One region of the Oleiphilus sp. HI0086 genome, then DNA from elsewhere that is predicted to be linked to it. Evidence: predicted binding sites of a transcription regulator. Region 1 holds the regulator's gene; the other holds the start of a gene.
What was found. The regulator FliA, encoded in region 1, starts transcription of late flagellar genes. The targets are predictions, from matches to a motif close to CTAAAGTTNNNNNNNNNNCNGCCGATA.
Positions count from the first base shown of each region.

Region 2: A3756_RS23530 (flagellin) is a predicted target of FliA. The motif match lies at 2,162-2,188, and genes of this name have one in related genera.

Region 1 covers NZ_LWFZ01001402.1:3,133-7,588, forward strand. Annotated here, with positions in the region: gene flhF (flagellar biosynthesis protein FlhF) at 1-961, shown strand, start outside; gene A3756_RS23840 (MinD/ParA family protein) at 1,143-1,964, shown strand; gene A3756_RS23845 (RNA polymerase sigma factor FliA) at 1,994-2,704, shown strand; gene cheY (chemotaxis response regulator CheY) at 2,950-3,336, shown strand; gene A3756_RS23855 (protein phosphatase CheZ) at 3,350-4,132, shown strand; gene A3756_RS23860 (chemotaxis protein CheA) at 4,146-4,456, shown strand, end outside.
Region 2 covers NZ_LWFZ01001369.1:4,066-8,521, reverse strand. Annotated here, with positions in the region: gene A3756_RS23535 (flagellin) at 1-1,814, opposite strand, end outside; gene A3756_RS23530 (flagellin) at 2,283-4,301, shown strand; gene A3756_RS23525 (flagellar protein FlaG) at 4,387-4,456, shown strand, end outside.

The DNA.
Region 1 (4,456 bases):
ACAAAATGGTACTCCGTGGGGCGAATTATCGGATATGCGTGCAGAGATATTAGAGATTAAAAAACTAATGTCCGGGCAGGCTTACAAGCAAGTGCAGAATGAAAAAGAACGTGAGCAATCGGCTACGCTCAGCAAAATCGAACGTAAACTCGAATCCCTTTGTATTGCCGGGGATCTTAAAAAACGGCTAATGGCAATGGTTGATTTAGGTATGGACTACAGTCAGGCATGGTCTCGTGTTTCACAGGGTGTTTCAGCTTTAATATCGGCTCCTGAAGATGACCTGATCGAGCAGGGTGGCGTCATTGCATTGGTTGGGCCTACAGGTAGTGGTAAGACCATGACAATAGGTAAAATGGCTGCTCAGTTTGTTATTCGACATGGTGCTGATGATATAGCCTTGGTGACAACTGACAGATACCGCATAGCTGCGCACGAGCAACTAAAGGTGTTTGGCAGAATACTCAATGTGCCTGTCCATGTTGTTGATGAGCGTCATAGTCTGGATACCATACTTGATGGCTTGCGTCACAAAAAACTTGTCTTGGTTGATACTGCTGGCCTAATGCATACCGACGCGTGCTGGTCTGAGCAGCTGCAGGAATTAAAGCTGTCGGGTCATGATATTCAGTCACACCTTGTTGTATCGTCTGTAGGGCAGTATCAGGTGATGTGTTCAAATTACCATCACTACAAAATGGTAGGCTTGTCAGGCGCCATTATTACTAAGGTTGATGAAGCTGTTAGCCTGGGTGAGGTGATGAGCTTTCTTATCGATACGCGTCTCAAAGCCAGTTATTTTACTGACGGTCAGCGAGTTCCTGAGGATATTCATGTGTTTAGGCAAAAAGAAATCCTCTCGAGAGCTGAATCTTTATTGAATAGTTCGGAGCGATGGGTAACAATCAGCGCCCAAGAGCATGAAGGTGTTTTAGATCAAATATTCTCTCATTCTGCGTAAACTTAATCATATCTGCTAAACTCTTATTAGCGTTGATTAAAATATAGAGCTGAATGTAGCAAGATTATGCAGTATACACTGAAAATACGGTCAATGTTTCAGTATCACGAAGATCTCAATATGGTTGAATAAACTGAAGTGCGAAAAATAATTAGATGTATAAAAGGGGATTTTCACCAGTATGGCGAATTCTAATCCGGTTCAGGTAATCGCGGTAACTGGCGGTAAAGGTGGTGTGGGCAAAAGTAATGTGTCTATTAACCTTTCGATTATGCTCGCTGAGATGGGGCGTCGTGTTGTACTTTTAGATGCCGATTTAGGTTTGGCTAATGTTGATGTTTTGTTAGGTATCACCTCTAAAAGCAATATAGCGGATGTGATAAGTGGCGAATGTTCTCTGCGTGACGTTTTGGTTGATGGGCCCAAAGGAATAAAAGTAGTACCAGCTTCATCTGGTACGCAAAAAATGGTTTCTTTGAATCCAATGGAACATGCCGGTTTAATTAATGCCTTTAGTGAAATTTCTGAAGATCTCGATGTCCTGATTATTGATACCGCAGCAGGTATATCCGATGGTGTTGTTTCGTTTCTTAGGGCTGCGCAAGAAGTTATTGTTGTCGTATGTGATGAGCCTACATCGATTACCGATTCATATGCGCTAATTAAATTGTTAAATCGCGATTACGATATGTACCGTTTTCGTGTACTGGCGAATATGGTTAAAACGCAGGAAGAGGGGCGCCACCTCTATTCCAAGCTTGCTCACGTTACTGAGAGATTTCTCGATGTTGCTCTGCAGTATGTTGGGTCAATCCCTTTCGATGAGTCGGTGAAAAAAGCAGTGCAGCGTCAACGGGCTGTTTCTGATGTGTATCCTCGTGCAAAAGCATCGTTGGCATATAAGACGCTTGCCCAAAAAGCGGATAGCTGGCCACTGCCTTCTTCTCCAAAAGGTCATTTGGAGTTCTTTGTTGAGCGCCTGGTTCAGGCTACCTCAAACTAGAACGTGTTTAGTTCCGGTGTCATAGGCTGATGTATACAGACGCTCAAGTAAAACGTGCCGATGATTTGATTCGGTCTCATGCGCCTTTAGTCAAAAAAATTGCGCATCATTTGATATCTCGTCTACCGTCTAGCGTTCAGGTCGATGATTTAATTCAGGCTGGTATGATCGGGTTATTAGAGGCTTCCAGGAAGTATGAAGCTTCTAAAGGTGCGTCCTTTGAAACTTATGCGGGCATTAGAATTCGTGGTTCGATGATGGATGAGGTGCGCCGGGGAGACTGGGTGCCAAGGTCTGTTCATCGGAATGCAAGAAAGATAAGTGAAGCGATCAAGGCTATTGAAGATAGAGAGGGTCGTGATGCGCAGGATGGCGAGGTTGCCTCAGAGTTAGGTATGACGCTTGAGGAATACTTTGCTTGCTTGAAAGACAGCGCTAGTGGCAAGTTATTTAGCTTTGAAGAGCTAAGTGAGTCAGGTGACGTTTCTAGTGAAGAGTATTTGTCCGAGAATTACACGCCCGCGACGGATGTTCAGAATGATGCCTTTCGTCGAGCTTTGGCCAAAGAGATTGATGTTCTCCCTGAGCGTGAAAAAATGGTTTTGTCTTTATATTATGAAGAAGAGTTGAATCTTAAAGAAATTGGTTTGGTGCTCTCTGTTAGTGAGTCTCGAGTAAGTCAAATACATTCTCAAGCAGCGATGCGTTTGAAAGCTAGAATGAGTGATTGGCGTACCTGATTGCAGTTTGTCTTAGCCTGATCGAACTATTTGCTTAGACCTCTTTTCTCAAAGTTTGTCCCCCATGTAAGGGGAAAATAAAGCGAATAAAATTAATAAATTGGCTTGATTTTATATAGTTGTTAAGAAATGTGCCGATAAGTGAAACAAATATCAAAAAAAACTGGCTAGCCTAAGAACACCGACTAGACTTGTTTTTAGGTATTAAAATGTAATTTCGGGTATCGACATGAGTGGAGGTCGACTTGAATAAAGATATGAAAATTCTCGTAGTAGATGATTTTTCTACAATGAGACGAATTATTAAGAACCTATTGCGTGACCTAGGGTTTACTAATACTGATGAAGCTGACGATGGTAGTACTGCCTTACCAATGCTTCAAACAGGTAAGTATGACTTTCTGGTGACTGACTGGAATATGCCTGGGATGACTGGTATTGAGTTGCTTCAGCATGTTCGTTCTGACGATAACCTCAAAAGTCTTCCTGTGCTAATGGTAACGGCTGAGGCTAAACGAGATCAGATAGTTGCTGCCGCGCAAGCAGGTGTGAACGGTTATGTCGTTAAGCCATTTACCGCAGCTGTTTTAAAAGAGAAGATTGAGAAAATCTTCGAACGTATCGATTCCTAAGGCTGAGCGATTCATGACTGACGCAAAGCTAATAAATAGCGAACCTCTAAGCGGTTTTGAGCAGACTTTGAAGGCTCAGGCTAATGAGTTGAAGGAGCGAATTGACAAAGGAGACTTGTCGGGGGCGTTAGGTATTATTTCTGAGTTAAATGAGACTCGGGATAAAACTCTGTACCAAGAAGTCGGTCGCTTAACTCGGTCGCTACACGAGTCAATTCGGAACTTTCACATCGATGCTTCCAGTGAGACGGCTAAAGATGACCTGTCTACTATAGAGGATGCGTCCGACCGACTCGCGTATGTGGTTGATATGACCAATAAGGCTGCAAACAAGACCTTGGATCTTGTCGAAGAAACCATGCCTTATGCTTCAGGAATCAGCCAGGAAGCGAAAAAACTCAAGATGGATTGGTCTCGCTTACAGCGTAAGGAAATGAAACCTGATGAGTTTAGAACGCTGACAGCCACAATGGGAACTTTCCTTGGAAAGTTGTGTGAGGATTCAGATAAAGTAAATGATAATCTCACGCAAATACTGTTAGCGCAGTCTTTCCAAGACTTAACTGGTCAAGTGATTCAACGAGTCACCGGATTGGTTAAAGATGTTGAAGAGAATCTTGTTAATTTGGTCAGAATGGCCGGTAAGGTTGACCAGATTACAGGAACAGTCCACGAAGTAGAAAAACAAGAAACAGGCATTGAGGGTGAAGGTCCACAACTCCATGCAGAGCAACGCGAAGACGTTGTTTCTGGCCAGGATGATGTGGATGATTTGCTGTCCAGTCTAGGATTTTAAAGGGGCGTAGAAGATGGGGTTTGAAGCGGATGATGAGATACTTCAGGACTTTCTTGTAGAGTCTGGAGAGATACTCGAGCTTCTTTCAGAGCAACTGGTTGATCTAGAGCAAAATCCAGACGATAAAGATTTGCTAAACGCAATTTTTAGAGGGTTTCACACTGTAAAGGGTGGAGCAGGCTTTTTACAGTTGGATGCACTGGTCAAGTGTTGTCATATTGCAGAAAACGTGTTCGATATTCTGCGAAATGGTAAGCGAAGTCTTGATGCTGACTTAATGGATGTCGTTTTACGTGCGTTAGACTCTGTAAACGAAATGTTCAG
Region 2 (4,456 bases), on a different contig from region 1:
GCTAAAATTGCGCCATCTGATGTTGATATATCAATGTCTTGTACTAGCTGTCCACTTTCGGCTGCGCCGTAGGTGCCGATTTCAAAGCCAGCTTTCTCAATGTCGCCTGTAATTGAGTCTAGCTCGATCTTACCAGCTGATTGCAGAGAAATTGACGCTCTATATTCGGTGCTAGCTGTTAGGCCGATGTTGGCAGGAGTGATACCTGTGAAAGCTCCAACGTCAATGTTTCTTCCGTCATCGGCAATCAAGCGGAACTCTGAACCTAAAGCTTCCGCTCGAATACCTGTTTGGCCGGCCTTGTTGTTTATGGCAGAGATAATGGTGTTTTGTTTGTCTGCAACGGTATTTGTATCACTTGTCGAGATCTCAATGGTAACACCGTTTAGCAGGAAGCTGCCAGACTCGCCAATACCGACACCAGGAGCTGCGATTGCAGCGGAGTTAACCAACGTAGAGTTTACGGTTGCAGTAACACCTGACTGATCAGATACTAGGTTGATCGCATGCGCTTTTGCGATGGCGCTGGTTTCTGGGTTCGTAGAAGAAGGTGATGCTGTGTCAAAAGCGGCTAGTGTTGGTCCTACAGGGACGCTATTTATAACAAGATCTCCAGTAACAAATGTGGTGTTTGTAACGGCTTGACCAATTGCTCCACTGTTAGTGCCGCTGAATTTGCCAACAGCTAAGCCAGCATTTTCAATATCACCAGATGTTGTGTCGATTTCAATTGGGCGTCCATCGGAAGATACTAAGGAAAATGAACCAGAGTAAGTGGCCGCACCAGCAAGACCTACATCAGTTAAATCTGTGATGCTTCCGGCTGTTGTTCCTATAGCTAATTCGATGTTCCTGCCATCTTCTGCTGATAACGATATGCCTGTGTCTGCGCGACCATTAAAGGCAGCCACTACACCGGTTTGCCCGGATTTTTCGTTAATTGCGTTAGCGATGTTTTGAAGGTTTGCTTCGTCGCTGAGTAAGTTGCTGGCAGCAACATCAATGTCAACACCATTAATGGCAATTTGCCCTGATGATGCAGCGTTGTCGAACGTTCCTTCACCACCGCTTACGCTAGTGCTGCCAACTTTTGCTTCAATGCCTGTAATATCCGCTACCTTATTGATTGCGGCTGCTTTAGCGATCGCGCTCTTATCTCGGTCTGCGCTAGAGAAGGCATCGTCTACACCGCTAGAAGCACCGACTGCAATACCATTAATGACTAAGTCACCTGCAGCCAATGCAGCAATTGCTTGTGTTGTGCCACCTTGTTGGTCTGAGCTGACGCCGTCAGTTTGTGCTGCGCCAAGCTTGTCAACTGTAGCGCCCTCAATGCTCACGGTAACAGATTCACCTTCATTTGAGCCGATTTGGAATGTGACACCGGAGAAAGACCCATCGAGCAAGTTGGTGCCATTAAAGTTTGTTTGCAGAGACACGCGTTCTATTTCAGCTTTTAATTGTTGAACTTCTTGGTCCAGTGCTTGTCTATCGATTGCACTGTTTGTTCCGTTTGCTGACTGAAGTGCTAGGTCCCTGATACGAAGCAGGTTATTGGTAATTGATCCTAATGCACCTTCAGCTGTTTGAGAAAGTGATACGCCATCGCCCGCGTTTCTTATGGCAACGTTGAGTCCTCTAACTTGTGAGTCAAAACGTGTTGAGATTGCCAAACCTGCGGCATCATCCTTCGCACTGTTAATACGCAAGCCAGATGAAAGGCGCTGTAAAGCCGTCTGGTTAGCGGATTGAGAATTGTCCAGGTTGCGCTGTGCATTAATTGACGCGATATTGGTATTGATGATTTGAGGCATTGTATGCTCCTACTTATCTTCTATACCGGTGGACAGCATTCCTAAAGTTTCGGGATGAGTAACTACCGGCTACTAAATTAAAGTTTTTTTAAAATTTGTGATGCAATAATCGAGCATCACTTTCCTTGCTCTTTGTAAAGCATGCACTGTGCCAATTTGACTGGATGATATGTAAGGTGTTGATATCAAAGTGTTATGGGTTGGTTATTTTTGTTGGGTTATACCGGAAGAAGCTATGATTGCCGGTTTTTTGGCTAGTGCTTGCCGCTATTTATAATGTGGAGAGTGAGAGCGTTTATGAAAAAAGAACTTCGTTACACTTGCTTACATTGTTTTTGTAAAAAAAACTAAAGTAATTCTAAGGAGTGCCGTTAAGTGATGTAACAAGCGGTCGAGAGCGTGCTTTACAAAGCATGATGTACTTCAAAATCTCGTTCGTTTACTTGCAAAATTGATCGGAGAAACGACATGCCTCAAATAATTAATACTAATATCGCGTCTTTGAATGCTCAGCGCAACCTAGACAAATCTCAGAATGAACAGAGTGTTGCTTTACAGCGTTTATCATCTGGTTTGCGTATCAATGGCGCAAAGGATGATGCGGCAGGTTTGGCGATTTCAAACCGAATAGATGCTCAGGTTCGTGGTCTAAATGTAGCAAACCGAAACGCAGGTGATGGTGTATCGCTAGCACAGACAGCTGAAGGTGCATTGAACAGTATGACAACCTCCTTGCAGCGTATGCGTGAACTAGCATTGCAGTCTGCAAACGGTACGAATACATCATTGGAACGTTCTTCACTGCAAGAAGAGGTTGAGCAGCTTAAAACCGAGATTGCGAGTATCGCAGAGAAAACAAACTTTAACGGTCAGAACCTTTTAGATGGTTCTTTCCAGGGTACTAGTTTCCAAACAGGTGCAAACGTTGGTGATCGAATAGACGTTTCAATCTCTGAGGTGTCAGAGGAAACGCTAGGTACAGATATCACATCAGGTTTGTCTTCTGTTTCATCTACCGATGCTCGTCCAGCAATGGCTGCGGGTGACCTGGTAATTAACGGCTTCGCAGTAGGTGCAGCAGATGCGGGTGCTGATGGTGCTTCAACTGCCGATCAGAACTTGAGTTCTATTGCAATTGCTGCGTCCATCAATGCGGTTGCTGATCAATCGGGTGTCAGTGCGACTGTTAATGCAACGGTTGCATCGGGTACAGAAGTCACTAACGTAGCAAGTGCCGCTAACTTTGATATTAATGGTGTAACGATCAATGTTGGTGGATCTGGCGATGCAAGCACGTTATCTACTGATTTGCAGGGTGTTGCGGACGCAATTAACCTAAGCAGCGGTCAAACAGGTGTTACTGCGTCGGTTGATCTAAATAACTTGCAGCAAGGTGTAACTCTTTCTGCTGCAGACGGTCGTAACATTGATATCTCGGGTGCGGGTGCAGCAGCGGCAGGTGTTGCAGCGGCTGACACGTATGTTGGTTCCTACACTTTAGTATCTAAAGATGGTAGTGATATTGAGATTACTAGTAATACGGGTGCTTCGCTTGAGAATGCTGGCTTAGAAGTGGGTTCTTATAGTGGTTCAAAAGCAACTGCTGTGAGTGATACCTTGGGTGGTACGGCGCTTACTGCTGGTGACTTGGTAATTAATGGTACAGCGGTTGGTGCTACATTCTCCTCTTTTGATAATGCGTCGACGGCAAATAAAGATGCGAGTGCGATTTCAGTTGCATCAGCAATTAACTTGGTTTCAGATCAAACTGGTGTGACTGCGACTGCGAATACCACGCAGGTGACCTCATCTGATGTTTCTGCGGATACTGCTGGTAATGCGACGGTCAATGGCGTGTCTATTAGTTTTGCCGCTGGTACGACTGGCACGACCTCTGAGCAGGTGTCTTTAGCGGTTGATGCGATTAACGCTAAGACGGCTCAGACAGGTGTTACTGCTAAAATTGTTGACGACAACCAGTACGAGTTGTTGGCTGAAGATGGTCGAAATATTGTTGTTGGTTCGGGTACAAACTTCGGTGCTGCGGATGCTACTACTTTTGGTACGGTTAAGTTAGAGTCTGGTGGTCCTATTGAAATTAGTACTCAGGATCCTACGGCGATTAGCAACTCAGGCTTTGAGGTCGGTACATATGGTGGCTCTCAAGATGGTCAGCAGCTGAAGGATATCGATATCAGTACCGCAGCAGGTGCTGAAGACGCGATAACTGCAATTGATAACGCGATCAACCAGGTTGCAAGAGAGCAAGCGAAATTGGGTGCGATTCAAAACAGATTCGAAAACACAATTTCTAACAACGCGGTAAACAGTGAAAACCTATCAGCTGCAAACTCTCGAATCAGAGATGCTGACTTCGCGACTGAAACTGCAGCGCTATCTAGAGCTCAGGTTCTTCAGCAGGCAGGTATTTCAGTATTGTCGCAAGCGAATGCTAGACCTCAGCAGGTTCTATCGCTTCTACAGTAATAAGTACTTAGTAATATGAACGTTGCCGGCTTTAGCGTGAGTTAAAGTCGGCTTACGCAGTTAAAAAAGATATGTGAGGTGAATTATGAGCGACATGAAAATGAGTGGTGTAGGCCAGCCAGTTAAGCTGGCTGCTGCATCGTCTGCTCAAAAGG